DNA from 3 places in the Streptomyces sp. NPDC048001 genome. Region 2 is predicted to be linked to each of the others. Evidence: riboswitches for the same ligand, from Rfam matches in the RefSeq annotation. Region 2 holds a riboswitch; each other region holds the start of a gene.
What was found. Region 2 has a riboswitch for cobalamin ahead of ACGF15_RS08075 (energy-coupling factor ABC transporter permease). Riboswitches for the same ligand answer to the same signal wherever they lie in the genome.
Positions count from the first base shown of each region.

Region 1: another riboswitch for cobalamin. It lies ahead of ACGF15_RS11875 ((2Fe-2S)-binding protein); the one in region 2 lies ahead of ACGF15_RS08075 (energy-coupling factor ABC transporter permease).
Region 3: another riboswitch for cobalamin. It lies ahead of metE (5-methyltetrahydropteroyltriglutamate--homocysteine S-methyltransferase); the one in region 2 lies ahead of ACGF15_RS08075 (energy-coupling factor ABC transporter permease).

Region 1 is NZ_JBIDBN010000005.1:323,834-333,697, reverse strand. Features, by position in the region: gene ACGF15_RS11890 (alpha/beta fold hydrolase) at 125-961, opposite strand; gene ACGF15_RS11885 (class I SAM-dependent methyltransferase) at 1,397-2,086, shown strand; gene ACGF15_RS11880 (hypothetical protein) at 2,225-3,295, opposite strand; gene ACGF15_RS11875 ((2Fe-2S)-binding protein) at 3,498-4,250, opposite strand; cobalamin riboswitch at 4,422-4,542, opposite strand; gene ACGF15_RS11870 (metal-sensitive transcriptional regulator) at 4,719-4,985, shown strand; gene ACGF15_RS11865 (cation:proton antiporter) at 5,079-6,416, opposite strand; gene ACGF15_RS11860 (metalloregulator ArsR/SmtB family transcription factor) at 6,796-7,098, shown strand; gene ACGF15_RS11855 (VOC family protein) at 7,095-7,487, shown strand; gene ACGF15_RS11850 (ABC-F family ATP-binding cassette domain-containing protein) at 7,582-9,186, opposite strand; gene ACGF15_RS11845 (cation:proton antiporter) at 9,483-9,864, shown strand, end outside.
Region 2 is NZ_JBIDBN010000003.1:337,056-346,919, reverse strand. Features, by position in the region: gene ACGF15_RS08095 (siderophore-interacting protein) at 1-779, opposite strand, end outside; gene ACGF15_RS08090 (ATP-binding cassette domain-containing protein) at 922-1,749, opposite strand; gene cbiQ (cobalt ECF transporter T component CbiQ) at 1,746-2,495, opposite strand; gene ACGF15_RS08080 (energy-coupling factor ABC transporter substrate-binding protein) at 2,499-2,852, opposite strand; gene ACGF15_RS08075 (energy-coupling factor ABC transporter permease) at 2,849-3,547, opposite strand; cobalamin riboswitch at 3,576-3,798, opposite strand; gene ACGF15_RS08070 (PTS fructose transporter subunit IIA) at 3,869-4,303, opposite strand; gene dhaL (dihydroxyacetone kinase subunit DhaL) at 4,300-4,944, opposite strand; gene dhaK (dihydroxyacetone kinase subunit DhaK) at 5,012-6,004, opposite strand; gene ACGF15_RS08055 (ion channel) at 6,248-6,808, opposite strand; gene ACGF15_RS08050 (chloride channel protein) at 6,805-8,259, opposite strand; gene ACGF15_RS08045 (hypothetical protein) at 8,477-8,920, shown strand; gene ACGF15_RS08040 (SpoIIE family protein phosphatase) at 9,212-9,864, shown strand, end outside.
Region 3 is NZ_JBIDBN010000022.1:40,441-50,304, reverse strand. Features, by position in the region: gene ACGF15_RS28700 (NAD(P)-binding domain-containing protein) at 1-305, shown strand, start outside; gene metE (5-methyltetrahydropteroyltriglutamate--homocysteine S-methyltransferase) at 782-3,100, opposite strand; cobalamin riboswitch at 3,265-3,483, opposite strand; gene ACGF15_RS28690 (3-hydroxybutyryl-CoA dehydrogenase) at 3,681-4,574, opposite strand; gene aceB (malate synthase A) at 4,571-6,163, opposite strand; gene aceA (isocitrate lyase) at 6,271-7,554, opposite strand; gene ACGF15_RS28675 (short-chain fatty acyl-CoA regulator family protein) at 7,945-9,396, shown strand; gene ACGF15_RS28670 (winged helix DNA-binding protein) at 9,469-9,864, opposite strand, start outside.

The DNA of each region.
Region 1 (9,864 bases), on a different contig from region 2:
GGTCCCCTGCGGGCTGTCCCGTGAGTTGTGGTCGTCCGGGGTCCGGCGGTCAGCTGCAAGCGGGCGCGCCCCACTCTGGGTATCAGGGGGCACCAAGCGCCGCCGAACCGCTCGAACGACAAGGTCATCCCTTGATGAACTCGGTGATCTGCGAGGCGATTTTCCTCGGGGCCATGACGACGGCACCATGGTTGAGTCCGGGCAGGGAGCGGTGGTCGGCCTGCGGCAGGATCTCGGTGACGGCGAGGGCGGCGCGCCGGAACGCGGCCGGGCTCCTGCCACCGGTCAGTACTCGGGTGCGTACGGCCACCCCCTTCCACTCCTCGGCATCGAGCGGCTTGCCTTGCTGGGTATCGCCCATGACCGCGATGTCATAGGGCAGAGTGCCGGCCAGCTCGGTGAGATGCGCCCACGTCTTCGGCATGAGCTTCATGAAGAACACGGCGATGCCGGGCATGCCCTGCACTCGGGTCATGAAGTACGTGACCGCGTCACTGTGCCGACCTTCCGCAAGCAGCACGGTGATCTGCTGCGCGAGATCCTCGGGTGGCCCGTGGTCGCCTTCGGCGACCACGAACGGCGGCTCGTACACAGCCAGGCGGTGGAGGTTCACTCCGGCAGCGGCCGCGCGCAGGGCGAGGACCGCCCCTGAGGAGGAGCCGAACAGCGACGCCGAACCGCCGACGTGTTCGACCAGCGCCGCGATGTCCTCAATCTCGCGGTCGGGGGTGTAGGCGCGGGCGTCACCGCTGGCACCCCGTCCGCGCCGGTCGTAGTTGACGACGGTGAAGTGCTGGGCGAGGAGAGCCGCGAGCTTGGTCGTGTCGGAGCGGTCCGCCAGCGCCGAAGCGACCAGGATGACGGCCGGCCCGCGCCCCGACTGCTCGCATGCGATCTCGGTGCCGTCGGCGGAGACGACACGCGCCTCGACTCTGGCGGACCAGTCTCGGCCTGTTGGCATATTCATCTCTCCGGTTCACGCAGGGGCCGTACTACTGTGGTGTGCGTTGCTGCCGATAGGACCCCCGCGGGGCGGAGAACTCATCGGTGCGCACGGCCGATGGACGTCGAAGCCCTCACAGGTTGCGGGCGACCACCCGCCGCCCGCCGCCCTCGGCCGCCGCCTGGGCACCGGACGCCGGGCCCCGCGACCGCGCCGGGCCCCTCCCGGTACGGGCCGGGTGCGTGGACGACGCGGCGATACACCCGGGCCGGACACGCCCGGCCCGCCACGACCACCCACGAAGGGACCAGGACCCTGCAGAGCGATCTCACGACCTGTGGCACGCCCGTCGGCGAGCGCTACGGCGACAGGCTGTTCAGCGGCGCGGGGGACGGGGAGCTGGCGCGACTCACCGCCCTGGCGCAGGCGTTCGACCCCGCCACCCGGCACCGGTTGGACGCACTGGGGATCCGGCCCGGATGGCGCTGCCTGGACGTCGGTGCCGGGCCGGGCAGCATCACCGGCTGGCTCGCCGAGCGGACGGGCGACGGCGGCGAGGTCCTCGCCGTCGACCGGGACACCCGGTTCCTCGAACCGCTGAGGCAGCAGGGCATCGGTGTCCTCCGGGCGGATCTGCTGGACCCGGCGACCGACCCCGGCCTGTTCGACCTGATTCACGCCCGGTTCGTGGTGATGCACATCCGCGAACGCGGGCAGGTGCTGCGGCGGCTGGCGTCCTGGCTGCGGCCGGGCGGCCTGCTCGTCGTCGGCGACAACGCCGACCTGGGCACACCCGGATCGCCCCACGAGCGGTACCGCACCACCATGGGCGCGCTCTGGCTCGCCCTGGAGCAGGCCATCGGCACCGACATCGACCACGGCCGCCGCCTCCCCGCCGCCCTGGCGACCGCGGGCCTGGTCGACATCGGTGCGGCGGTGGACATCCCGCCCGTCGGGCCCGGCACCCCGATGTCGAGATTCTGGCGGCTCACCCTCGCCCAGGCACGCCCCCTGGTCGTGGCCACGGGTCTGGCGGACCACGCGGACGTCGACGCGGTGGAGGCGTACCTGGAGGCCCCGGACACCTGGGACCTGTCCCTCGGCCTGGTCACGGCATGGGGGCGGCGTCCCCGCGCCGAGTAGGGCGGGCGGCCGGGCTGCGGGGCTTGCCCGGGGTGCACTGCCGGCGCCGCCGGGCGGACCGCGGGAGGCCGGGCGCGAGGCGCCCGGCGGGGGCTTCCCGCCGGGCGCCTCGCGCGGGCCGGCCGGACTCCCGGCCCGTCAGGAGGCCCCGCAGAGCGCGATCGCCTGCACCTTGCCCTTGACCTGCTGCGCCACCCAGCCGTCACCCGAGCCGGACGGGGAACTGGTGCGCACGTAGTCGTAGATGTTCCCGCCGTTCGCGCGGTGGAAGGTGTTGGAGAAGTGGCCGCCTCCGACGACCCTGCTGCCGGACGGGCAGGTCGCCTTGACCGCCTGCGCGTCGCCGCTCGGGTCGCTCACCACCACACCCGGCGCCTCGTCCGCGGGCACGCACAGCGCCACCGCCTGCACCTTGCCCTTCATCTGCTGCGCCACCCAGGCGTCACCCGCACGTGAAGGGGAGTTCGCGAGCACGGCGTCGTACATCGTGCCGCCGTTGGCGTAGTGGAAGGTGTTGGAGAAGTGGCCGCCTCCGACGACCCTCCTGCCGGACGGGCAGGTCGCCCTGGCCGCCTGCGCGTCGCCGCTCGGGTCGCTCACCACCACACTCGGCGCCCGGTCCTCGGGCGCGCACAGGGCCACCGCCTGCACCTTCCCCTTGACCTGCTGCGCCAGCCAGCCGTCACCCGCACGCGAGGGGGAACTGCTGCGCACGTAGTCGTAGATCGTGCCGCCGTTGGCGTAGTGGAAGACGTTCGAGAAGAAGCCGCCTCCGGCCACCCTGGTACCGGAGGGGCAGGTCGCCTTGACCGCCTGCCCGTCCGCGCTCGGGTCGCTCACCGCCACGCTCGGCGCCTCGTCCGCCGGCACGCACAGGGCGACGGCCTGCGCCTTGCCCTTCAGCTGCTGCACGGTCCACCCGTCGCCCGCGCGCGTGGGCGCGTTCGCCCGCACCGCGTCGTAGATGTCGCCGCCGTTGGCGTAGTGGAAGGTGTTCGAGAAGTGGCCGCCTCCGGCCACCCTGGTACCGGAGGGGCACGTCGCCTTCGACGCCTGCCCGTCGGCACTCGACGGACCGACCACCACCTGCGGCGCGGTGGGTGCGGCGGCGGGCCGCGCTCCGGCGGGCGCCGCCCCGGTGAGCAGGAGCAGCGGCAGCACCGCGGCGGCGGCGCAGAGCCGGACCCGGGCAGTAGCCAGTGGGTTCATGTGGGGGAGGTTCCTTCCTCGGCCGCGACCCGCCCGGTGCGGATCGCCACCGCTGCCGACTCCCCGCCCCCACCCCCGACAAACACCCCAGGCAGCCGGACAACTCCTCTGGGTGACATTCGTCGTATCGCGAGAACCCCGGAAAGGATTCGCCCGTCTCGGCGCCGACCGCGGCGACGACACCGCGGCGGACGGGGCGGGTTCAGCCCGCGACCCCCCGCCGCACCGGGACGCCGCCCGGCCGTCGGTGCAGCACGCACTCCCCGCACATCCCGCCGCCGGGTGCGCGGTAGTACAGGCAGCAGCTACCGCGCCGGTAGGCGAGCGGGTCCCGGTCGAGGACCCCCTCCCCCGCCATCGGCTCCCGGTCGAGGAGCGCGCCGGCCAGGGCCACCGGGTCGCCCCCGGCGCCGGGAGCGTGTCCGCCGAGCACCCGGGCGGCACCGACCAGGGCCGAGGCCGCATTGCCGCGCAGGGTGAGCGGGGAGAGGGTGAACTCGCGGCGCAGGACCAGGGCGAAGGGCTCCAGGTTGCGCACCATGACGGTGTCGTGGAGCGCGTCCACCAGAGCCGCCGGGGACGGTGCGCCCACCGCGGTCCCGGGCGGCGGACAGGCCGAGGGCCGGGGCAGCCAGAGTTCGATCGGGCCGGTCGGGGGCGTCCGCCACAGCAGCCGGTCGGGGGCGAGGTCGGGCACCCGGCCGGTGAGCACGGCCGCCCCCAGGGCGACGGACCACAGCCGGGCGGCGGTGCCGATGTGCAGGGTGGAGGCGGCGACGCGCCGCTGGTCGGAGCCGAGTCGCCGGCCGACCTCCGCCACGTACCCCTCCAGCACCCGCCGGTCGCCGTAGAGGGCGGAGAGCGGCCGGAACCCGGCGGCGTCGGGCCGCTCGCCCGCAGCGATCTCGAAGTAGGGCCCGACCGCACCCACCCGCGCGAGCAGGTCCGGGGTCACCGCCCGGCCGCCCCGGCACGAGCGGTGCGGACCACCGCGCGGGGCCCGGTCCGCCGGGGTGCCGCGCCGCGCCGCGCATCGCCGTACCGGGGGTCGCCGCCTGGGAGGCACACGGTGCCACCGTCCTCTCTCGGGGAGCTCCGCCCCGGGGTGCCGAGGTGCGACGGCGCGAGTCTCCTGACTCGGGATCCACGCTCCCCCGGCCTTCAGGCCCCTCGCAGGGGCCGTGGCCGCCGCGGGGTCGCTCCCCCTTCACAGTGGCGGTACCGTGCCGGACTCCCACCGGCTTCCTGCGCGCCGTCGCCTGTCCGACGCAGCATCCCAGAAGCGGCGCCCGGCGCGCCAGCGGGCCTTCCGGGGGCGGTCCGGACGGTGGCACCCGCACGCGGAGCGGTTGCCACCTCCGGGAAATATACCCACAGGGGTATCCTGGGTCAGCGTGGAAGACGGAGGACGGGAGGAAACCCGGTGAAGGTAGAAGAAGAGGCGGCCCCCGCGGTCCTCAACCGCCTGCGCCGCGCCCAGGGCCAGCTCGCCGGTGTCATCGCCATGATCGAGTCGGGCCGGGACTGCAGGGAGGTCGTCACCCAGCTGGCCGCGGTCTCCCGCGCACTGGACCGCGCCGGGTTCAAGATCGTGGCCAGTGGGATGCGCCAGTGCCTGACCGACCCCGGCGAGGAGGCGCAGCCGCTGACGGAGCAGGAGCTGGAGAAGCTGTTCCTGGCCCTGGCCTGAGTCGCGCGGCGCCCGCTCCGGGGCCCCGGCCCGGCACCGGGCCACCGCCCCCGGCGCGGGCGCCGCGGGCGGTCGCACCCGGCCGGGTCCGGTTCAGTCCCCGGCGGTACGCCCCGGCCCGGCCTCGGCCGGGTCGGGAGCCGGTGCGGTGCGGGGGCCCGCGACCCTGCCGCCCTCCGGCCCGTCTCCCGGTGCCGCCTCCCGGCGGTCGGCCCCGGAATCGGACCCGGTGTCATCGTCGTCGCCGCCGGGGATGCCCGCCAGGTCGTCCACATGGAACATCCGCGCGATGGGCACATCGGTGCTGCTGTGGGCGACGATCGACGCCGCGATGCAGACGGCGATCAGCGTGTACGCCTGCTCGCCCTGCGGGATCCCCGCCTGCAGCACCAGCAGGCCGTAGACCACCGAGGCGAAGCCCTTGGGCCCGAACCAGGCCGCGACCAGCTTCTCCCGGCGTGTGAAGCGCGTCCCCACCAGGGACAGCAGCAGCGAGGCCGGGCGGATCAGCACGATGGCGAGGAAGACCGCCGCATACCCGCCGAGGGACAGGTCGCCGAAGAGCTGCGGGGTCAGCAGGGCACCGAAGACGAGCAGCGCGGCGAACTTGGCGAGCTCGGCCAGCGCCTCGCCGAGCGGCTCGAAGGCGGACTTGGCCTCCGGGGAGACGGCGGTGAGCACCGCACCGGCGGAGAAGGCCGCGAGGTAGGGGTTGGCATGGGTCAGGTGGCACAGGCCGTAGAGGATGACGCCGATCGCGAGCGGCAGCAGGGGCTGCAGCTTCGGCTCCGGACCCAGCAGACGGAAGCGCGCCAGGTAGTTGACGAACAGCGGCAGGACCACACCGAAGGCCAGTCCCAGCCCGAGCTCCAGGGCGATCTTGGCGGGCGAGGACTCGGCGCTGCCGGCCGTCGGGCCGGCGGCCGCGATCAGCAGCAGGACCACGGGGAGCGCCAGGCCGTCGTTGATGCCGCTCTCCACGTTGAGCAGTTGGCGGAGCTTGGCCGGGACCTCCTTGCGTCCGACGATCGCCGAGGCGAACACCGGATCGGTGGGCGCGAGGACGGCTCCCACGAGGAAGGAGGTCGTCCAGTCCAGCCCGACCAGGTAGTGCGCGATCACGGCCATGCCGACCAGCGCGAGCGGCATGCCGAGGCTCAGCGCCCTGGCCGGGTTGCGCCAGTTGCGGCGCAGCGCCGGGAGGGAGACGTGCATGCCGTCGGTGAAGAGGACGGCGAAGAGGGCGAGGTCCGCGGTGACGCCCACGATGCCGCTGTCGGGGGTGACATGGATCAGCCCGAGGAACCCGTCGCTGACGAGGGCGCCGCCGACGAGGAAGAGCAGCGAGGTGGAGAGCACCGTCCGGGCGGCCAGGCCCGAGAGCAGCACGGCGATGAGCAGCGCCGCTCCGAAGACAGCGACAAGGACCATGACCTGGACTTCCGTTCGGCGAGTGCGGCCGTCCGCCGGTCGTGGCCCGGTGCCGGCCGACCGGTCGCCACCCGTCGGCCACCGCGGTCCGGTCCGCGGGAACACGCCCCCGGACGACCGCTGTCGGCACCCTCCCGGCCGCGTCGCGGACGGCGGAGCCGCGGCCGGGCGGCACGACGGTAGCGCAGCGCGGGCCCCTGCGGGCTACCGGGGTCCCGCAGGGCGCGCGGCCGCTCCCGCGGGCCCCCGGGGCGCCCGCGGCGGTACGCCGTCAACTGCCGCGCCCCCGGCCCGGGTCCGGGTGCCGGGGCACCCGGACCCGGGGTACGGAGCGCGCGCCTCCTTGATGGGCAAGTGAGCACTTGCCTATCGTGGGGGTGTGGCCGACGACGTCTTCAGAGCCCTCGCCGACCCCACCCGCCGCACCATCCTCGACGAACTCGCCGAGAGATCCGGGCAGACACTCTTCGAGATCTGCGGGCGGTTGGGCACGAAGCACCGGCTCGGCCTCTCGCGCCAGGCGGTCTCCCAGCATCTGGCGGTGTTGGAGGCCGCGGGTCTGGTCGAGACCCGGCGGGAGGGCCGCTGCAAGTTCCATGTACTGAACACGGCCCCGCTGCGGCGGATCACCGAGCGGTGGCTCGGACCCGACACCGCGGGCCCCGAGGGGAGTTCCTCTTGAAGATCCATCTGACCAGCGTCTTCGTCGACGACCAGACCAGGGCGGAGCACTTCTACACCGAGATCCTCGGCTTCGTGAAGAAGCAGGACGTACCGGTGGGCGGGACGGACCGGTGGCTGACCGTCGTCTCCCCCGACGAGACCGGCGGGGCCGAGCTCCTTCTGGAGCCCGCCCGCCACCCGGCCGTGGGCCCCTACCGCGAGGCGCTGGTCCGGGACGGCATCCCGCTCGCCCAGTTCGCCGTCGAGGACGTGTACGCGGAGCACGCGCGGCTGAGCGGACTCGGCGTGCGCTTCACCCAGGACCCCCTGGAGGCGGGGCCGGTCACGACGGCCGTCTTCGACGACACCTGCGGCAACCTGATCCAGATCGCGACGGTCCCGCGGTAGCGGGCGCCGGCCCGCGCCCGTCCGGTTCCGGACGGGCGCGGGGGGCGCGGGCAGGCGGCGCGGGGCGGGCGCGGGCGAAGGCGGCGGGCGGGGGTCAGGCGAGGGCGACCAGTTCCCGGTACTCCTCGCCCCACAGGTCCTCGTCCGCCTCGGGCAGCACCAGGACGCGGTCGGGCCGCAGGGCGTCCAGGGCGCCCTCGTCGTGCGTCACCATCACGATCGCCCCCGGGTAGGCCCCCACCGCGGCCAGCACCTCGTCGCGGGAGGCGGGGTCGAGGTTGTTGGTCGGCTCGTCCAGCAGCAGCACATTGGCCCCGGAGTGCACCAGACCGGCCAGGGCCAGGCGGGTCTTCTCCCCGCCGGAGAGCACCCGGGCGGGCTTGTCGGCGTCGTCGCCGGAGAACAGGAAGGCGCCCAGCACCCGGCGGGCCTCACCGTCCGTCAGATGCGGTGCGGCCGCGGCCAGGTTCTCCCGGACGGTGCGGCCGGGATCCAGGGTGTCGTGCTCCTGGGCGAAGTAGCCGAGCCGCAGGCCGTGCCCGTGGACCACCCGCCCGGAGTCCGGGCGCTCGGCACCGGCGAGGACGCGCAGCAGGGTCGTCTTGCCCGCGCCGTTCAGGCCCAGGACGACCAGGCGGTTGCCGCGGTCGACGGCCAGGTCCACCCCGTCGAGGACCCGGTGGGCGCCGTAGGACTTGCCCAGGGCCACGGCCCCGAGCGGCATCCGGCCGCAGGGCGCGGGCTCGGGCAGCCGGATCCGGGCGGTCCGCTCGGTGCGCCGCACCGGCTCCAGCTCGGCCAGCATCCGGTCCGCGCGCCGGGCCATGCTCCTGGCCGTGACGGCCGTGGCGGAGCGGGCCTTCATCCGGTCGGCCTGGGCGTGGAGGGCGGAGGCCTTGCGCTCCGCGTTCGCCCGCTCCCGGCTGCGGCGCCGCTCGTCCGCGGCGCGCTGGGCGAGGTAGGCGCTCCAGCCCGTGTTGTGCAGGTCGACCGCCGCCCGGGTGGCGTCCAGGTGGAGGACCCGGTTGGCGACCACCTCCAGGAGCGCGGTGTCGTGGCTGATCAGGACCAGCCCGCCCTGGTGCGCCCGGAGGTGGTCGCGCAGCCAGGCGACCGAGTCGGCGTCCAGGTGGTTCGTCGGCTCGTCCAGCAGCAGCGTGCCACCGCCGCCGGCGAAGAGGATGCGCGCCAGTTCCACGCGGCGCCGCTGGCCTCCGGACAGGGATCCCACCGGCTCGTCCATCACCCGCTGGGGCAGTCCGGTCCCGGCGGCCACCCGGGCGGCCTCGGCCTCGGCCGCGTAGCCGCCGCCCGACTGGAAGGCGGCCTCGGCCCGCGCGTAGGCGTCCATCGCCCGCTCCAGGGCCCTCGGGCCCGCCGCGTCCGCCATGGCCTGCCCGGCCGTGCGCAGGGCGCGCCCCGCGGCGTCCAGGCCGCGGGCGGACAGAATGCGGTCCGTCACGGTCACGGACGGGTCGGCGGCCCGGGAGTCCTGGCCGAGGAAGCCGACCGGGCCGGTACGGGCGATGGTCCCGGCCGCGGGCCTGGTGATCCCCGCCAGGGCGGTGATCAGGGTGGTCTTGCCGGCGCCGTTGCGGCCGACCAGGCCGATGCGGTCGCCCGGGGAGACGGTGAAGGAGAGGTCGGACAGCAGCAGGCGCGCGCCGGCGCGCAGCTCGATGCCACGTGCGGTGATCATGGGGTGACGCTCCGAGTAGGCAGGAGGACGGACTTCTGGCGGGGAAGCGGGTCCTCGGCTAGGAGACTCGGGGCGTCGACATGCGGCCACGGTAGCCGGGCGGCACGGAACGGCGCACCCGCTTTTCGCCCGCACCGCGGTCCGCGACCACCGCCCGGGCGGCCGCCGCCCCGTCACCGGCCCGCTGCTCCGCGCCGCCCCGTCGGCCGTGCGCACCCGCCCCCGCTCCCCCGAAGGACACGCAAGCACGCGGCAATGCACGGGGTTTCGCCACCTCGCGCCGGAAGAATGCCCCTATGGGGCATCCTGAGTACTTCCTCCTGGTCATGGTGGCGGCCGCGCTCGCGCCCGTGCTCGCCTTCGCGGGCCTCCGCTGGTGCCGCATCCCGGTGATGATCTTCGAGATCGCCCTCGGGGTGCTCATCGGGCCGGACGTCCTCGGGTGGGTGGACTCCGACACGGTGCTGGACACCCTCTCGGAACTCGGGCTCGCCATGCTCATCTTCCTGGCCGGCTACGAGCTCGACTTCGGCGCCGTCGGGCGCGCCACCATGCACCGGGCCGTCTGGTCCTGGCTGATCGCCCTCGGCGTGGGCATCGGCCTGGCGGCCGCGCTCTCCGGCGGGGACGTCGACCGCGCCCTGATCGTGGGGACGGCGCTGACCAGCACCGCGCTCG
Region 2 (9,864 bases):
GCCCGCCAGTAGCCCGCGAACTCCACCGCGGAGCGGGCCATGCCCCGGTCCCGGAGCAGGTGCCGCCGGAGCGCCCGGACCGTGGACGCCTCGCCCGCCAGCCACGCCCGCTCCGGCGGCCCGTCCGGGAGGCGGGCGGCCCGCACCGCCCGCAGGAGTTCGGCGCCGTGCGCGGCGCCGGTGGGGGAGCGGGGCAGCCAGTGGATGCGCACCGCCGCCGCCGTGGCGATCTCCCGGGCGTCCTCGATCTCGGTGTAGACCACCGCCTGCGCCGTGGGCGGCAGGGCTTCCAGCAGGGTGCCGAGCGCCGGGAGCCCCGACTCGTCGCAGGCGAACAGCAGCCGCCGGGCCTCCCCGGCCGGACGGGGCACGGCGAAGAGCTCCGAGGGGCCGACCATCCCGAGGGTGTCCCCGGCGCCCGCTGCCGCCGCCCAGCGTGTCGCGGGTCCGGCGTCCCGGTGCAGCACGAAGTCGACGTCGATCTCCCGCGCCCCCGGCCGGTGGGCGCGCAGGGTGTAGCTGCGCATCCAGGGGCGCTCCTCCTCGGGCAGGGCCGTGTACGCCGCGTACCAGCGCATCACGTCGCCGTCCGCGGGGGCCTCGGGCAGGACGGGCGTTCCGCGCCCCGCGCGCGGGAAGAACAGCTTCACCTGCCGGTCGGGGCCGGGGGCCGGCAGCTCGCCGAGCGACGGGGCGTGGAAGGTGACGCGCCGCATGTGCGGGGTGAGCCGCCGGGCGGCGGCGACACGGATGTACCTGACGGGCGTCGACGGGGACACGGGCCCTCCTCGGGCGTCCTGCGCGGCGGCCGGTCCGCCGCGGAAGGCCCCACCGTCGCACCCGCCTCCTGCGCGCCGCCGACACGCCGCCGACACCGTGCCGCCGTGCGCCGACACCGTGCCGCCGTGCGGCGGCACGGCCTCAGGTCGCGGCCGGAAGCCAGCGCGCCAGGTCCTCGGCGGTCCGCGGACCGGGGTCGCCCTCCGCCAGGAGGCCGTGGGCCCGCAGCACCGCGCTCACCGCCGCGCCCCACGGCCGCCGCAGCCGTGCCGCGTCCAGCAGGCCCTGGTCGGTCAGCAGCCGGGCCGCGGGACCGGTGTGCAGCCCGTCCGGGGCGAGGACGGCCGCGTCGTCGGCCCAGCGCAGCGCCAGGTCGACGTCGTGGGTGGCCATCACCACCGTCGTCCCGCCGTCCCGGAGGCGGCCGAGGAGGTCCAGCAGCCGTTCCTGCCCGTGCGGGTCGAGCCCGGCCGTCGGCTCGTCGAGCACCAGCACGCTCGGGCGCATCGCGACCGCGCCCGCGATCGCGGCCCGCTTGCGCTGCCCGTACGAGAGCAGATGGGTCGGCCGGTCGCGCAGGCCCGTGATGTCCAGGGCCTGAAGCGCCTCGTCCACCCGGGCGCGGACGGCGTCCTCGGGAAGCCCGAGGTTCATCGGCCCGAAGGAGACGTCCTGCTCGACCGAGGCGGCGAACAGCTGGTCGTCCGGGTCCTGCACGACCAGTTGCACCGTGGTGCGCAGCCGCGTCAGCCCCGCCCGGTCGTAGGCGACCGGCTCGCCGCGGAGCAGCAGCCGGCCGGCCGTCGGCCGCAGTCCGCCGCTCAGCAGCCGCAGCAGGGTGGTCTTGCCGCCTCCGTTGCGCCCGAGCAGGGCCGTGGCCCTGCCCTCGGGCAGCGCGAGCGACACGCCGTCGAGGACCGGGGGCCCGTCCTGGTAGGCGAAGCGGGCGTCATGGAGCCGGACGATCACAGGGCGTACCTTTCGAGCAGGAGGGTCGCGAGCACGATGCCCGCGAGCAGCGCGGCCACCCCGCAGAGGAAGGGCCGGGAGGGAGCGGCGCCCGGCACCAGCACCCGCAGTGTGCCGTCGTAGCCGCGGCCGGCGAGCCCGTTCTGGAGCCGCTCGGCGCGGTCGAAGGCCCGGACGAACGCGGTCGCGCCCAGTCCGGCGAGCGACCGCCACACGGCGGCGCGGCTGGTGTGCCCCAGCCGCGCCGCCTGGGCCTGCCTCACCTGGTGCACCGCGTCCAGCAGCAGGAAGCTGATCCGGTACATCACCAGGGCCACGTCCACGACGGGCGCCGGGACGCCCGCCCGCACCAGCCGGGGCAGGACGTCCGACAGCGGGGTGGTGAACGCGAACAGCAGCACCCCGAGGGAGGCCGCCGAGGTCCGCAGCAGCAGCCTGCCCGCGTCGGCGGGTCCCTCCGGCGCCAGGGACACCAGCCCGGCCGGCCCGCCCACGGCGAACAGCAGCGGGACCGCCCCGGTGACGCAGAAGCCCAGCGGGATGCGGAACGCCCGCCACAGCTGACGCGGGGGCACGCCCGCGGGTCCGAGGAGCACGGCGAGCGTGGCACCCGCCACCAGCACGGCGCCGGGCCAGGGCGGCAGGCACACCGCCGAGACGGTCAACCCCAGGCCGAGCAGGGCCTTCTCGGCCGGATGGCGGCGGCGCCAGCGGCTGCTGTGCGCCGCAGCGTCGATCGGCAGCACGTCTCAGCCGCTCTCTGCGGTCCCGGCGGCGTCGTCGGAGGGCTGCGCCGCCCGTGCCCTGGCCTCGCCCTGGCGGCGGCCGCGGTGGACGCCGAAGTAGTAGGCGAGGACACCGGCGCCGAGGGCGGCCTGGAGCGAGAAGAGCCCCGACTCGATCTCCCCGGAGGGCGGCTCGTACAGCGGGGAGAACCAGGGTTCGTAGTCCGGCTCCAGCTCGGTGATGGCGGCCTCGGCCTGGCCGTCCGCACCGGCGAACGGCTCCTCCTTGTGGTCCCCGAGGCCCAGGGCGAGGGGGAGCACCGCGAGCGCCAGCACGGCGAGGACGAGCAGCGCGTTGATCTTCGTGTTCCGGTTCATCGGGCCGCGGCCTCCTTGTGTGCTGCACGGCCGCCGGACACCAGCACGCCGAGCCGGGTCAGATCGCCCTTGCTGGACTTCACGAGCAGCCGCATCACCAGCACCGTGAGCAGGCCCTCGCTGACCGCCAGCGGGAGCTGCGTGACGGCGAAGATGCCCGCGAACTTGGCCAGCGAGCCGGCGACTCCGGTGCCCGGGTCCGGGAAGGCCAGCGCCAGCTGCACGGAGGTGACGCAGTACGTGGACAGGTCGGCGACGAAGGCGGCGAAGAACACGCTCACCATCAGCGGCACGTCCCAGCGCCGCAGCAGCCGGAACACCGCGTACCCGGCCCAGGGCCCGACCACCGCCATGGAGAAGACGTTGGCGCCGAGCGTGGTGAGCCCGCCGTGCGCCAGCAGCAGCGCCTGGAACAGCAGGGTGATCGTTCCGAGGACCGCCATCACCGGTGGTCTGAACAGGATCGCGCCCAGGCCCGTTCCGGTGGGATGGGAGCAACTGCCCGTCACGGAAGGGATCTTCAGCGCGGACAGGACGAAGGTGAACGCACCGGACGCCCCGAGCAGCAGGGTCGACTCGGGGTGGGCCCTGACCTCGCGGGACAGTGCGCGGACGCCGTGGACGACGAAGGGCGCGGACGCCGCGCCCCAGGCGACGGCGTGCAGCGGGGGGAGATACCCCTCGGCTATATGCATGGTTGGGAGACCCTCTCCAGCACCTCGTGGATGGACAACGCGCCCTGGCCGGTCTCCTGGCTGACGGGAAGGTGCCCGGAAGGACTCTTCCGGGCACGGCGAACCGCCCGGCTCCGCCTTCCCAGGCACCGCGGTCTCCCGCGGCGCCCAGTGGCTCCCCGAAGGGGGTGGAGCCGGACTCCCGATCACAGTGGCGAGGGCCGCACCGGTACCGCACCGGTTTCCCGTACACCAAGGCCCCGTGACACTAGTCCCCCGGCCGCCGCCACCACAAGGCACGCACCGGTGCACCCACCGGCGCGCGGACCCCCGCCCGCGCCCTCACTCCTTGCGGTAGCCGTACGCCTCCCCGGCCGCCGCCGCCACCGCGTCCAGGTCGCCTCCGGCCGAGGCGGTGACCACGGCCGCCACCGCGCCCTCCACGAACGGCGCGTCCACCAGGCGGGTGCCGGGGGGCAGTTCGCCGCCCTCGGCGAGCAGGGCCTTGACCGTGAGCACGGCACTGCCCAGGTCGGCCAGGACCGCCACGCCCGCCCCCGCGTCGACCGAGCGGGCCGCGGCGGCGATCAGCTCGGCGCTGGTGCCGGTGCCGCCGTCGGGCCCGCCGCCCGCCGCGGCGACGGGAGCGCCCTGCGCCCCGCCGCCCGCCAGCTCCGAGGCCAGTTCCGCCACCGACTCCGCGACCCGGGCGCTGTGCGAGACGAGCACGACGCCCACCCGCGCGGTGCCGCCGCCCGCGGCCGTCCCGCCGTTCACGACGCCCCCCGGGCGGCGGTCTCGGCCAGCGCCGCGACCAGCAGCGCCGACGATGTCGCCCCGGGGTCCTGGTGGCCGATGCTCCGCTCGCCCAGATAGCTCGCCCGCCCCTTGCGGGCCCTCAGCGGCACCGTCGCCAGGGCGCCGCCGGCCGCCGCGGAACCCGCCGAGGCGAACCCCTCGGGGTCCTCGGCCAGCGCCTGCGCGGCGGGCTCCAGCGCGTCGATCATCGTCTTGTCCCCGGGCACCGCGCCCCCCAGGCGGGACACGGCCGCGACCCCCTCCTGCAGCGCCTTCGCGAACTGCTCGGGGGAGACCTCGCCCGCCGGGCCCAGCGACTTGCCCGCGCTGCGCAGCAGCGTCCCGTACAGCGGGCCCGAGGCCCCGCCGACGGAGGAGATCAGCCGGCCTCCCGCCAGTACCAGCACCGCGCCCGGGGTCGCGGGTGCCGCCTCCTGAAGGGCCGCGGTCACCGCGGCGAAGCCGCGTCTGAGGTTGGTGCCGTGGTCCGCGTCCCCGATCGCCGCGTCCAGCTCGGTCAGCCGGTCGGCCTCGCGGTCCACGGCCGCGGCGGCTGCCGACAGCCAGCGGCGGAAGAACTCGGTGTCGAGCACGGGCGCTCCCTCGGGGTTCGGGCTCATGGGTGTCCGGGTGGTCGGTCCGCTGTGTGCGGGGCGGTTCCAGGTGCCGGGCGGGCCCGGCGGGGCGTCAGCGGCCCCAGCGCAGGGCCGGGGTGGCCACCGGGGCGTCCCACAGGCGCAGCAGCTCCTCGTCCGCCTGGCAGAGCGTCACCGAGCAGCCCGCCATGTCCAGCGAGGTCACATAGCTGCCGACGAGGGTGCGGACGGCGGGCACCCCGCGGCTGCCCAGCACCCGCTGCACCTCCGCGTTGAAGCCGTACAGCTCCAGCAGGGGGGTGGCGCCCATGCCGTTGACCAGCGCCAGCACCGGACCGGTGGGCTGCAGGTCGTCCAGGACGGCCTCCACCGCGAAGTCCGCGATCTCCCCGGAGGTCATCATCGGCCGCCGCTCGCGGCCCGGTTCGCCGTGGATGCCGACGCCCAGCTCCAGCTCGCCCGCCGGGAGGTCGAAGGTGGGGCCGCCCTTGGCGGGCGTGCTGCAGGCGCTGAGCGCCACCCCGAAGCTGCGGGACGAGGAGTTGACCTTCCGGGCCACCGCCTCCACCCGCTCCAGCGGGGCGCCCTCCTCGGCCAGCGCCCCGGCGATCTTCTCCACCAGCAGCGTGGCGCCGGTGCCCCGGCGCCCGGCGGTGTAGAGGCTGTCGGTCACGGCCACGTCGTCGTCGACGAGGACCGTCGCCAGCCGCACCCCCTCGTCCTCGGCCAGTTCGGCGGCCATCGCGAAGTTCAGCACGTCGCCCGTGTAGTTCTTGACGACGAACAGCACGCCCTCGCCGCTGTCGACCGCGGCGGCGGCCCGCACCATCTGGTCCGGAACGGGGCTGGTGAAGACCTCGCCGGGGCAGGCGGCGTCGAGCATCCCCGGCCCCACGAAGCCCCCGTGCAGCGGCTCGTGGCCCGAGCCCCCGCCGGAGACCAGGGCGACCTTCCCCGCCACCGGGGCGTCGCCGCGCACGATCACCCGGTTGTCCACGTCGACGGCGAGCTCGGGGTGGGCGGCGGCCATCCCCCTGAGGGCGTCCGGGACCACCGTCTCCGGCACATTGATGAGCATCCTCAACGCATTCCTCCTGGCGGCCTCGCCGATGTGCTCCCCGCCGGGGCGGTGCCCCGTGCGGGGAGGCGGAACGAACTCCGGCGCCCTGCGCGCCGGCGGGTGCCGCGGGCGCTCGCGCCGCGGTGCGGACGCCGGCCCGGCGGGGCACCGCCGACGGGTGCCAGGATCCCCGGGACGGGCCGCGGCCGCAACGGCGGCACCCGGCGCGACCGCGGCCCGAAGGTCCCGGCACCGAGGTCGGGGGCCTCACCCCTCCTCCTCCGCCGGTCCGGCCTGGCGGCCGAGCTTGCGGCTGACCTGGCTGCGCACCCGGCGGGAGACGGTGGTCGTCGCGGCGGTCAGGAAGACCACGTTGTAGAGGATCTGCACCACGGCCACCACCCGGGCGGTCTGCCCGGTGGGCACGATGTCGCCGTACCCCACCGTCGCCAGGGTCACCACCGTGAAGTAGAGCGCGTCCACCCGCGTGCTCAGTCCCTCGAACTCGCCCGGCTTCTGGGCCAGTGCCTGGTAGGCGCCCGCGAAGACCACCACCGACATGCTGACGAGCAGCATGATCGCGAGCGCGGGGCGGGCGTGGGGCCGGTCCAGGATGACGTTGCGGATCTGGTGCAGCAGCAGCAGGGCGATCGACACCAGCGCCACGCAGAACACCACCCAGCTGAGCGTCGGCCGCTCCGGCCCCAGGTGGTTGATGGGCAGCAGGAAGTAGGCCACCGCCATCAGCGCGACGGCCGCCGTCGCCGCCGACCACCGCACCGCGGGATCCGCGTCGCGCAGGCGGCGCAGGGGGCGCGGGCGCCTCACGGCCTGCCGCCCTCGGCCCGGGGGTCCCCCTTCGGGGCCCCTCCGCCGCCCGCACCGGGCCCTCGCCCGGCGCCCCCGGCGCCGTCCGCGCCCTGCGCGGCGACGCCGGTCGGCCCCGCCCCGGGGACGCCCGGCGCGCCGTCCCCGGCACCGTCCCCGGCGGCGGGCTCGCCCGGCGGGCGCTCCAGCAGCTCGGCGGTCACGAAGCCGACCACCGCGCACACCGTGATCAGCGGCATCTGCTGCTGGGCGTCCGGGCCCAGCAGCAGCATCGCCAGCACCGCGCTGGTCACCGGCAGCCGGGTGATCGCGGCGGCCGCCGTGACCAGGCCCACGGCCAGCGCCGGCGTGGTGCCCAGCCCCGGCAGCCCGGACACCGCGACGCCGCCCGCCGCCCCGATCAGCACCGCCGGGAAGATCGGCCCCCCACGCAGGCTGCCCAGGCACACGCCCCAGGCCAGGCCCTTGCACAGCATCAGCACCAGCAGGGCCCCGACCGACCAGGAGTGGGGGTGGGCCGCCAGCTCGGCGAGCCCCGCCTGCCCGGACAGCGCCGCCTCCGTGGGACTGCGGCCCGTCAGCAGCGCGTACGCGGCCAGCAGCACCCCGACGGCGGCGGCGCACAGCACGGTGCGCAGGGCCGTGCGGCGGCCGGTCCAGGCGGCGGTCACCCGTCCGACGCGGTGCATCGAGGTGACGACGAAGGCCAGGACCACCGCCAGCGGCACGCCCCACAGGAAGTCCCCCGCGTCGGGCGAGGCGGGCGGCGGGACCTCGGGAAGCGACAGTGCGCCGATGGACAGCCCCGTCCAGTTGCCGAAGCCGGTGAAGACCAGCGCCCCGACCCCGCTGGCCAGCAGGCACGGCAGCAGGAGGATCACCATCCGGGGGGCCGCGAGCCCCGCGGCCTCCAGCATCAGCACGGCGGCGACCACCGGGCCGCCCAGGATGGTGGAGATGGCGGCCGTGGACCCGGCCGTGCCCAGCACCATCGCCGCCTGCGGCTCGGCCTCCCGCTGGGCGGGCCGCAGCACCAGCAGCGCCAGCCCGCTGCCGACGGCCATCAGCGGGGCCTCGGGGCCGAGCACCACGCCCAGCGGCAGGGTCGCCACGGCCGCCAGCACCACGCCGGGCAGGGCCCGGGGGCCCAGCACAGGTCCGCCCAGTCCGTGCACCGGCACATGCCCCCCGCGGCCGGGCATCCGGGTGACGATCGGCGCCAGGATCAGTCCGGCCAGCAGCAGCGCGGGCAGCGGCCACCACCAGGGCGCCTGGTCGTACCCGGCCTTCCTGGGAAGGGTCTCCCACACCCAGTGCTGGAGCTGGTGCTGGGCACTGACGAAGAAGAAGCAGGCCAGCGCGATCGGGACGCCGATGACCGCGGACGCCACCAGCAGCCGCGCGTAGCCCCGGTTGTGGAGCATCTCGCGCAGACCGGTCGCTTCGGCCATCGGCCCTCCCGCAGTCGCCGTCCGCCCCAGTCAACGCCGGAGCGCGGGCACCGCGCCCGGCGGACTGACCGGTCCGGGTGACGCACCGCACCGCCGCGCGTCCCGCGAAGGGGGGCGCGACCACCCGTTCGGCCCCCGCCGGCGGGTGGGATCCCCGCCCGCCCGGGACGCTCGAAGCCCCGCGCGACACGGCACGGGCCGCAGAAGGAGCATGTCCATGAGCCAGCAGACACCGCCGGCGGGAGCACGGCCGCCGGTCCCCGATCCCCGGAGCGGCTGGGTCACCGGCGGAGTGGTCTTCGCCGGGATCCTGATGATCTGCGGCGGCGTCCTCGCCGCACTGCAGGGGATCGCCGCGATCGCCGAGGACGACTGGTACGGCCGCGTCGGCGACTACGTGTACCGCATCAACCTCACCGGATGGGGCTGGATCCACCTGATCATGGGCCTCCTGGTGGTCCTCGTCGGCGCCTGGGTCCTCAAGGGAGCGCCGTGGGCCCGCTACACCGCCATCGTGCTCGCCTCGCTCTCCCTCATCGCCCAGTTCCTCTTCCTGCCGTACGCGCCGATCTGGTCGGTGATCATGATCGCCATCGACGTCTTCGTCATCTGGGCGCTTGCCGCCTACCAGTCCCACGACAGTCCCCTGAGCGCCCCCTGAGCGCCGGCCCCGCCGCCCCCGTGCGGGGCGGCGGCGGCGCCGGGCGGGCGCCCTCCGCCCGGACCCGGGTGCCTGGGCGGGAACCCGTCCGGCCCCGGGGGCTGCGGCACCGGCCGCGGCGGAGGGAGTATGGGGGTACCCGTCATCCCGGTGCGGGGAGCTGCGAGCCGTCGCAGGCCCCCGCGCACCGCGACAGGGGAAGGAGCGACGGTGGGCAGCGCCGACCTGTTCCGTGCCGGTCTCGCCGACGACGGCACCACGGATGCCGCGCTGTCGCCGCCCGGAGGGCTGATGGACGTGCTCGGCGTCGCCGCCGTCGTCCTCGACGCCCAGGGCCGGGTCGTGCTGTGGAGCCCGCAGGCGGAGCAGCTGCTCGGCTACTCCGCCCAGGAGGCCCTCGGCCAGTACGCGGCCCGGCTGCTGGTCGCCGAGGAGCACCTGGACCTCGTGCTCAACCTGTTCCGCGAGGTCATGGAGAGCGGGGAGGGCTGGGAGGGGGTCTTCCGGGTCCGCCGCAAGGACGGCACGACACTGCCGCTGGAGTGGCGCAACATGCGCCTCCAGGACGACCTCGGGGGGTACTACGCCCTCGGCCTCGCCACCGACCAGGCGACCCTGCGCCGGGTGGAGAGGGACCTGGCGCTCTCCGTCCGCCTCGTCGACCAGTCCCCGATCGGTGTGCTGGTCCTCGGCACCGACCTGCGCTGCGTGGCCGTCAACCCCGCCCTGGAGCGCATCGGCGGCCGGCCCGCGGGCGAACTCGTGGGGCACCCGATCCGCGAGACGCTCCCCTTCGGCGACGCCGACAGGCTGGAGGCCGCCATGCGCGGGGTGCTGGCCAGCGGCCGGCCACTGGTCGACCGCCATGTGCTCGGCCGCCCGCCGGGGGCCGAGGACGGGGAGCACGCCTGGTCGGTGTCCCTGCACCGCCTGGACGACCCCGG
Region 3 (9,864 bases), on a different contig from region 2:
ACGGCGTGAAGGAGCTCTCGCACGCCGAGTCCGGCGTCTACCTGGTCGGCATGAAGTCCTACGGGCGCGCTCCGACCTTCCTCGCCCTCACCGGCTACGAGCAGGTCCGCTCCGTGGCCGCCGCCCTCGCCGGCGACCACGAGGCCGCCGGACGCGTCGAACTCGCCCTCCCCGAGACCGGCGTCTGCGGAGGCTCCGGCCTCTTCGACCAGCCCGAGACCGGCGAGACGGCCGGCGAGGGCGGCTGCTGCGCCCCCGTGCCGGTCCCTCTCGGCACGACCGGATCCGCACCCTCCGGCGGCTGACGCAGCCCGCAGCCCGCAGCCCACCCGGCCGGCGTCCGCGCACGGTGGCGGCCGGACCGCGGCACCGCACCCCGAGGCCCCCTGGACGCAGCGCATCTGACGGGGCAACTGCCGACCGGGGCGCCGAAGGCCGCCACCGCGCACGGCAGGCCGGCCGCAGGGGCGCGTGACCGGGGGAAGCGGGTGCCGGCCCCGCCGGCCAGACTGCCCACGGTGGTGGACCACCGCCCCCGTCGGGGGCCGGACCCCGCGGACCGCGGCCTCGGGTACGCCGAGAACCTCTTCCGCACGGCACCTCGCCGAACAGCCCGCCCGCAGCGCCCAGGTCCGCCCGCCGGCCCCGTACGACGGGCCGGGCCGGCGGGCGGTGCCGGGCACCGGGTCCGGGGCGGCCGGCACCTGCTCCCGGGTCATCCGCGGCCTACCGCGGGGCCGGGGCGCAGCCGCGCCCCGGCCCCGGCAGACCGAGGAGAGGGTCAGGACGTCGCGAGCTCACCGCGGACGGTGCGGGCGGCGGCGACCAGGTTCTCCAGCGAGGACCGCGTCTCCGGCCACCCGCGGGTCTTCAGGCCGCAGTCCGGGTTGACCCACAGCCGCTCGGCGGGGATGGCCTCCAGCCCCGTGCGCAGCAGCCCGGCGGCCTCCTCGGCGCTCGGGACGCGCGGGGAGTGGATGTCGTACACGCCGGGGCCCGCCTCGCGCGGGTAGCCGTGCGAGGCCAGCTCGCGGGCCACCTGCATACGGGAGCGGGCGGCCTCCAGGCTGATGACGTCCGCGTCGAGGTCGTCGATGGCCTGGACGACGTCCCCGAACTCGGCGTAGCACATGTGGGTGTGGATCTGCGTGTCCGGGCGGACCCCGCTGGTGCTCAGCCGGAACGCCTCGGTAGCCCACGCCAGATAGGCGGCCCGGTCGGCGGCCCGCAGCGGGAGGGTCTCGCGCAGCGCCGGCTCGTCGACCTGGATCACCGAGCTCCCCGCCGCCTCCAGGTCGTCCACCTCGTCGCGCAGGGCGAGCGCGACCTGGCGCGCGGTGTCGCCGAGCGGCTGGTCGTCCCGGACGAAGGACCAGGCCAGCATGGTGACCGGACCGGTGAGCATGCCCTTCACGGGCCGGTCCGTGAGGGACTGGGCGTACGTCGTCCAACGGACCGTCATCGGCTCGGGCCGCGAGATGTCGCCCGCGAGGATCGGCGGGCGGACGTAGCGGGTGCCGTAGGACTGGACCCAGCCGTGCTGCGTGGCGAGATAGCCCGTGAGCTGCTCGGCGAAGTACTGGACCATGTCGTTGCGCTCGGGCTCGCCGTGCACCAGGACGTCCAGACCGCTCTTCTCCTGGAAGGCGATCACCTCCTGGATCTCCGCCCTGATGCGCTCCTCGTACCCGGCCGGGCCGATGCGGCCGGCACGCAGCTCGGCGCGGGCGGTGCGCAGTTCCGCGGTCTGCGGGAAGGAGCCGATGGTGGTGGTCGGCAGCAGCGGCAGGCCGAGGTGGGCACGCTGGGCGGCGGTGCGCTCGGCGTACGGCTGGGAGCGGCGTGCGTCGGCCTCGGTCACCGCAGCGGCACGGGCCCGCACGGCGGGGTCGCGGGTGACGGGGGAGTCGGCGCGGGCGGCGAGGTCGGCGCGGTTGGCGGCCAGCTCGGCGGCGATGGCGCCGGTCCCCTGGGACAGGCCCTTGGCGAGGGTGGCGATCTCGGCGGTCTTCTGCCGGGCGAAGGCCAGCCAGCGCAGGAGCTGCGGGTCGATGTCCCGCTCGGCCGCCGCGTCCAGGGGCACGTGGAGCAGTGAGCAGGAGGCGGCCACGTCGACCCGGTCGGCCAGACCCAGCAGGGTGCCGAGCGTGGACAGGGACGCGGTGAGGTCGTTGACCCAGACGTTCCGGCCGTTGACGACGCCGGCGACCAGGCGCTTGCCCGGCAGCCCGCCCGCGGCGGCGAGCGCGTCCAGGTTGGCGGCGGCGGCCCCGGTGAAGTCCAGGGCGAGACCCTCGACCGGGGCCTTGGCGAGCAGGGGCAGCGTCTCGCCGAGCCGGTCGAAGTACGAGGCGACCAGCAGCCGGGGCCGGTCAATGAGAGAGCCCAGCTCGCGGTAGGCGCGTTCGGCCGCGTTCAGCTCGGCCGGGGTGCGGTCCTGCACGAGCGCGGGCTCGTCGAGCTGCACCCACTCGGCGCCCGCCGCGCGCAGGTCGGCCAGCACCTCGGCGTAGACGGGCAGCAGCCGGTCCAGCAGGGTCAGCGGGTCGAAGCCGGCGGGGACGCCGGGGGCGGGCTTGGACAGCAGGAGGTAGGTCACGGGTCCGACGAGGACCGGTCGGGCCGCGAGACCGAGGGCCAGCGCCTCCTTCACCTCGCCGACCTGCTTGGCCGGGTCCGCCGCGAACGCGGTGTCCGGTCCCAGCTCGGGCACCAGGTAGTGGTAGTTGGTGTCGAACCACTTGGTCATCTCCAGCGGCGCCACCTCCTGCGTGCCGCGGGCCATGGCGAAGTAGCCGTCCAGGGCGTCGGCCGCGACGGCGGTGCGGTGGCGCTCGGGGATCGCGCCGACCATGACGGTGGTGTCCAGGACGTGGTCGTAGTACGAGAAGTCGCCGGTCGGCACCTCGTGGACGCCGGCGTCGGCGAGCTGCCGCCAGTTCTCCCGGCGCAGCTCGGCGGCCGTGCCACGGAGGGCGTCGGCGGTGACGCGGCCCTTCCAGTAGCCCTCGATCGCCTTCTTCAGTTCCCGGTTCCGCCCCTGGCGGGGGTAGCCGTACACGGTGGGCCGTGCTGCCGCGGCTGCGGACTTCGCTGTCACGGAGATCTCCTTCGCGAGATGAATCCCTGAGATCCCGGAGACGGGACGAGAGCGCGAAGGAACGGCGGACCGGACGGGAACGATCCCGCGCGGCAAGACGCGGTCGACCGCCTGGTGTGATCGCCGACCCGCCCTCGAGGTCACCGGGATTCCGCGCGCGAGCGGGTCGCACGCGGGCAGTCGGCAGGTCTTCGGACTCGCGGGCTCGCCCTCCCGGGGGAGGACACCTACTGGCCGTCGCTTCCCAGGCCCTTCGGGCCCAGTGCGTATGACGGCGGTCGTTCCCGCTCACCGCTGCGGGGCAGTCCCGGATTCCCACCGGGTTCCCTCTTACGACGCATCCCGCCTGGCGGACGGGGCGAACCAGCTGCACCGGGAAGCCTACGGGTAGTCGCATTGGAACGTACGCAGGTGTCCGTCATCCGGATGGGATCCGTCTCACGCGGGCACCGCCCCGGCCCCTGCCGGGGACGGGAGCCGGGCGCCGCCCGCACCCGCCGCGGGGCGGGAAGCGCGGCATCCGCGCCTCCCGCCCTCTGCCGCCCCCGGGACCCTCACCCCGGCGGGCGGTGCGGGCCCCTCAGCCCGCGTCCGGACCGGGCGGTCGGCCCCGGTCGTAGGTGTGGAACCCCCGCCCGCTCTTCCGGCCGAGGAGCCCCGCCTCGACCATGCGCTGCAGCAGCGGCGGCGGCGCGTAGAGCGGCTCGCGGAACTCCTCGTACAGGGACCGTGCGATCGAGGCGACGGTGTCCAGGCCGATCAGGTCGGCGAGCTTCAGTGGCCCCATGGGATGGGCGCAGCCCAGCTCCATGCCCGCGTCGATGTCGGCCGCGGTCGCGAAGCCCGACTCCGCCATCCGGACGGCGGACAGCAGGTACGGGACGAGCAGCGCGTTGACGACGAAGCCCGACCGGTCCTGGGAGCGGATCACCGTCCTGCCGAGTGTGCCGGTGGCGAAGTCCCGCACGGCGGCGATCGTCCCGGGGGAGGTGTGCAGGGAGCCGACGACCTCGACCAGCGGCAGCACCGGGACCGGGTTGAAGAAGTGCAGCCCCACCACCCGGTCGGCGCGCCCGGTCGCCATCCCGAGCCGCATGACCGGCAGGGAGGAGGTGTTGGTCGCCAGCACCGCGCCCGGATCCTCGACGATCTTGTCCAGCGCCGCGAACACCTCGGTCTTGGCCGCCGGGTTCTCCACCACCGCCTCGACGACGAGCTGCCGGTCCGCGAGGTCGTCGAGGGTGCCGGTGAAGACCATCCGGGCGAGCGCGTCCCGGGCGTCCGCCTCCTCGGCCTTGCCCCGCCGGACCGCCCGGTCGAGCGAGGCCACCACCCGGTCCCGCGCGGCGCGGGCGGCGGTGGCGTCCACCTCGCACACCACCGTGTCCAGCCCCGCCCGCGCGCAGACCTCCGCGATGCCTGCCCCCATCTGTCCGCCGCCGACCACGCCGACGCGCCGGATGTCCCCGCTCACGCCCCCGCCCCCGTCCGCCGCACCAGGTGCTCCGTGTAGGCCTCGGGGGTGAAGAACAGCGGCAGTTCGCCGCCCAGCGCCGTCCGCTCGAACAGCCCGCGGACCTCGTCGAGCGGAGCCCACGGGTACGCGGCACCGAGGGCGGCGAGTTCGTCGTCGAGGATGCCGAGCACCTCCTCCCTGCCGATCACCCGGTGCCGCAGCCACTGCCAGATCTGCACACGCGCGATCTCGGCGGTCGCCGCGTCCTCCATCAGCCCGTCCACGGCGACCGCGCCCCGGCCGCGGAGCCAGGCGGAGAAGTACCGCAGTGCGACCGCGACGTTGGTGCGCACGCCCTCGGGCGTCGGCGGGCCGCTGATCCTGCGCACCGACAGCAGGTCGGCGGGCGCTGCCTCCACGTCCCCGCGGGTGCGGTCGAGCTGGTGGGGCCGGTCGCCGAGGACGCCGTCGAAGACCTCCCGGCACACCCGCACCAGCGCCGGGTGGGCGACCCAGGAGCCGTCGAAGCCGTCCTCGGCCTCGCGCTCCTTGTCCAGACGGACCGTGGCGAGCGCCGCTGCGTCGGCGGCCGGGTCCTTCTGCGGCACCTGGGCGGCCATCCCGCCGATGGCGTGGGCGCCGCGCTTGTGGCAGGTGCGGACGAGGAGTTCGGTGTAGGCCCGCATGAACGGGGCGGCCATCGTCACCTTCGCCCGGTCCGGCAGGAGGAAGTCCGTGCGGTGACCGAACGTCTTGATCAGGCTGAACAGGTAGTCCCAGCGACCGGCGTTGAGACCGGCGCTGTGCTCGCGCAGCTCGTAGAGGATCTCCTCCATCTCGAAGGCGGCGGTGATCGTCTCGATGAGGACGGTCGCCCGGACCGTGCCGCGCGGGATGCCGAGCAGCTCCTGCGCGAGGACGAAGACGTCGTTCCACAGCCGCGCCTCGTAGCGGTTCTCCAGCTTCGGCAGGTAGAAGTACGGACCCCGGCCCGCGTCGATCTGGCGCCGGGCGCAGTGGAAGAAGTACAGGCCGAAGTCGACGAGGGCGGCGGGCACGGGGGCGCCGTCGTACTCCAGGTGCGCCTCGTCGAGGTGCCAGCCGCGCGGGCGGACCATGAGGGTGGCGACCCGGTCGCCCAGGTGGTGCTCCGTGCCGTCCGCCGTGCCGAAGTCGATGCGGCCTTCGATCGCGTCGAGCAGGGCGAGCTGACCACCGACGATGTTGTTCCAGGTGGGGGCGGTGGCGTCCTCGAAGTCCGCCATCCACACCTGCGCACCCGAGGTGAGCGCGTCGACGGCCGTCCGGCGGTCGGGCGGCCCGGTGATCTCCACCCGCCGGTCGCTCAGTCCGGGCGCGGGCGGCGCCACCTGCCAGGAGTCGTCGGCGCGGACCGCGGCGGTGGCCAGGGGGAAGCCGAGCGGTGAGCCCGAGGCCAGGCGCAGCGCCTGCCTGCGGCGCTCCTTCATCAGGTCCCGGCGGCGCTCGCCGAACGCGGCGACCAGCCGGCCGACGAAGTCCAGGGCGGCGGGGGTGAGGATCTCGTCGTGCCGGTGGCGCGGAGCGGCGAGCACGCGGATGCGGCGGGGCGGTGCGAGGGTGGTCATCGGAGTTCTCCTCGAAGAGGGGAGCGGAGGGCGGCGGAGACGGTCGTCCGCCCTCCGCCCCTGCCAGGGGCGGGCCGGATGCGCGAGGGGCGCCCGGCTCGGGCGGCCTAGTGGAACTGCTCCTCCTCCGTGGACCCGGCCAGGGCTGTGGTGGAGGAGGCGGGGTTGACGGCGGTGGAGACAAGGTCGAAGTAGCCGGTGCCGACCTCGCGCTGGTGCCTGACGGCGGTGAAGCCCTGCTCCTGGGCGGCGAACTCGCGCTCCTGGAGGTCGACGTAGGCGGTCATGCCCTGCTCGGCGTAGCCGCGGGCGAGGTCGAACATGCCGTGGTTGAGGGAGTGGAAGCCGGCCAGGGTGATGAACTGGAACCGGTAGCCCATCGCCCCCAGCTCGCGCTGGAACTTGGCGATCTGGTCGTCGTCGAGGGCGGCCTTCCAGTTGAACGACGGCGAGCAGTTGTACGCGAGCATCTGGTCCGGGTACCGCGCGTGGACGGCCTCGGCGAACTCGCGGGCCTGCGCCAGGTCCGGAGTGCCCGTCTCCACCCAGATCAGGTCGGCGTACGGGGCGTAGGCGAGGCCGCGGGCGATCACCGGCTCCATGCCGTTCCGGACCCGGTAGAAGCCCTCGGCGGTGCGCTCGCCGGTGCAGAAGCGGGCGTCGCGCTCGTCCACGTCACTGGTGAGCAGGTTCGCGGCGAGGGCGTCGGTGCGGGCGATGACCACGGTCGGCGTGTCGGCGATGTCGGCCGCCAGCCGGGCCGCGTTCAGCGTGCGGATGTGCTGCGCGGTGGGGACGAGGACCTTGCCGCCGAGGTGGCCGCACTTCTTCTCCGAGGCCAGCTGGTCCTCGTAGTGGATACCGGCCGCTCCGGCGGCGATCATCGCCTTGGTCAGCTCGAAGGCGTTCAGCGGCCCGCCGAAGCCCGCCTCGGCGTCGGCGACGATCGGCGCGAGCCAGTCGGTGGTGTCGCCGGCGCCCTCGGCGGTGGCGATCTGGTCCGCGCGCAGCAGCGCGTTGTTGATCCTGCGGACCACCTGGGGAACGGAGTTGGCCGGGTACAGGCTCTGGTCGGGGTAGGTGTGGCCCGCCAGGTTGGCGTCGGCCGCCACCTGCCAGCCGGACAGGTAGATCGCCTGCAGCCCGGCCTTGACCTGCTGAACGGCCTGTCCGCCGGTGAGTGCGCCGAGCGCGTGGACGTAGTCGCGCTCGTGCAGCCGGCGCCACAGCCGCTCGGCACCGCGCCGGGCCAGGGTGTGCTCCTCGCGGACGCTGCCGGAGAGCCGGACCACGTCCTCGGCCGTGTGCGTGCGCTCGATCCCCTGCCACCTGGGGTCGGTGGCCCAGCGCCGCGCGAGTTCCCCGGCCGCCTGCGTCCTCGCCTCTGCCATGACTGTCACCGTCTCCTCGGTCTGTTGTGTCTGCCAATGCGAAGCCGTTCGGCCTTCGATGGCACTGGGTGTCTCCTGAGAGGGTGCGGCCCGCCGCCCCCCCCGTAAAGGGTGGGTGTGAGCAATGCTGCCGGTGCAAAACCCCACCATCGCCGGGATCTCCGACGTCAGGGCCGTGAATCGTGCCCCGGTTCCCGGTGGTGCCACCGGTTCCGGCGGGCCGCACTACGACTGTGACACTGGCACCCAGTGCCATCAACCGTGGATGCCTGCCACGTTCTGCCAATCTTTCTCCCGGCCTTTGCCAAGATTGCGAAGGTCGAAGCGGCGGTTCGGTCACGTAGGCTGACCGGCACGCGGTGCGGCAGGAGGGGCAGGAGGGAGCGGACGGTGGGCAAGACCTACGCGGGAGCGCGCCTGCGCCGGCTGCGCGAGGACCGGCGGATGAGCCAGGCGGAGCTCGCCCGTGCCCTGGGCATCTCCCCGAGCTACCTCAACCAGATGGAGCACGACGCCCGGCCGCTCACCGTGCCCGTCCTGCTCAGGTTGACCGAGACCTTCGGGGTCGACCCCGGGTTCTTCTCCGAACGGGACACCACACGCCTGGTCGCCGATCTGAGGGAGGCCCTCGCCGGTGAGATCGCCAAGGGGCGCGTCACCCCCGCCGATCTCGCCGAACTCGCCGCCCGGATGCCCGCGGCGGCCGGGGTCCTGCTCGACCTGGGCCGCCGCAACCAGCAGCTCTCCGAGCGCCTGGCCGGCGCGGCCGACGGGCGGGACGGCGAGCCCGCCGCGGTGACCTCGCCCCACGAGGAGGTCCGGGACTTCTTCTACCGCCGCCAGAACTACCTGCACGACACCGACCTCGCGGCCGAGGACCTGGCCGCGGACATCGGCATCCGGCCCGGCGAGGTGATCGGCGCCCTCACCGCCAGACTCGCCGGCGCCCACGGCGTCCACCTGGCGGCCGAGAGCGGGGACCGGCTGCACCACTACGACGAGGCCACCCGGGTCCTCCACCTCTCCACCAGGCTGCGGCCCGGCCGGCGGGCCTTCCGCATGGCCACCCAGCTCGCCCTGCTCGAACACGGCGACGCCATCGGCCTCCTGGCCGCCGAGGACTTCCCGCGCGGCTCCGAGACGCACAGCCTGGTCCGCATCGGCATCGCCCACTACTTCGCCGCCGCACTGATCCTGCCGTACACCGCCTTCCACTCCGCGGCCGAGGAGGCGCGGTACGACATCGAACGGCTCACCGACCGCTACGGCCTCGGGTACGAGACGGTCTGCCACCGGCTGAGCACCCTCCAGCGCCCCCGGCTGCGGGGCGTGCCCTTCTCCTTCGTCCGCGTGGACCGGGCGGGCAACATGTCCAAGCGCCAGTCCGCCACCGGCTTCCACTTCTCCCGGGCCGGCGGCACCTGCCCCCTGTGGAACGTCTACGAGGCGTTCGCCGCCCCGGGCCGCATCCATGTGCAGATCGCCGAGATGCCCGACGGCCGCCGCTACCTGTGGACCGCCCGCGCCGTCACCCGCCACCGCGGCGGCTGGGGCGAAGCCGGCAGGACCTACGCCGTCGGCCTCGGCTGCGAGATCCGCCACGCCCACCGTCTCGTGTACTCCGACGGCCTCGACCTGGACAACACCTCCGCGGCCACCCCGATCGGCATGGGCTGCCGCGTCTGCGAACGCCTCGACTGCTCCCAGCGCGCCGCACCGCCGCTCGGCCGGACACTGCTCATCGACCACAACAGCAGCACCTTCGTGCCCTACCCGGTCACCGGAGAGGGGCCCGCGGGGCGGGGCCGCGCCGTGCCCCCCGGGCGACCCGGCCCGGCCTGAGGTCCCCGCGCCGTACCCGCGCCGTACCCGCACCTTCCGCGGACCGGTCCGCGGGGTCCGGGTGCCCGGGGCTCAGCCGCCCGTGCGCAGCACCGTTCCCGGGGTGCCGAAGTAGTCCCCGGCCGCCACCTCCTGCCCGTCCTCGGTGCGCAGCAGGTGCACCACGAGCCCGTGGTCGTCCTGTCGCGGGCTCTCCGGACCCGTCACGATCACCACCCCCTCGGGCTCGTGGGGGAGCACCAGTCCGGGCCGGCCCGGGTAGCGGTCCGCGGAGACCTCGGCGGAGAGGAGCTCCAGGCGCCTGCCCCTGTGGTGGGTGTACGCCGTGGGGTGTTCGCCGCGCCGCCTTCTGACGAGCGCCTCGATCTCCGGGGCCGGACGGGTCCAGTCGATGCGTCCGTCCTCGGGGGAGCGGGGGCGGACCACGTCCGCTACCGGGGCGGCAGGGACGTGCCCGGTGCCCTCGTG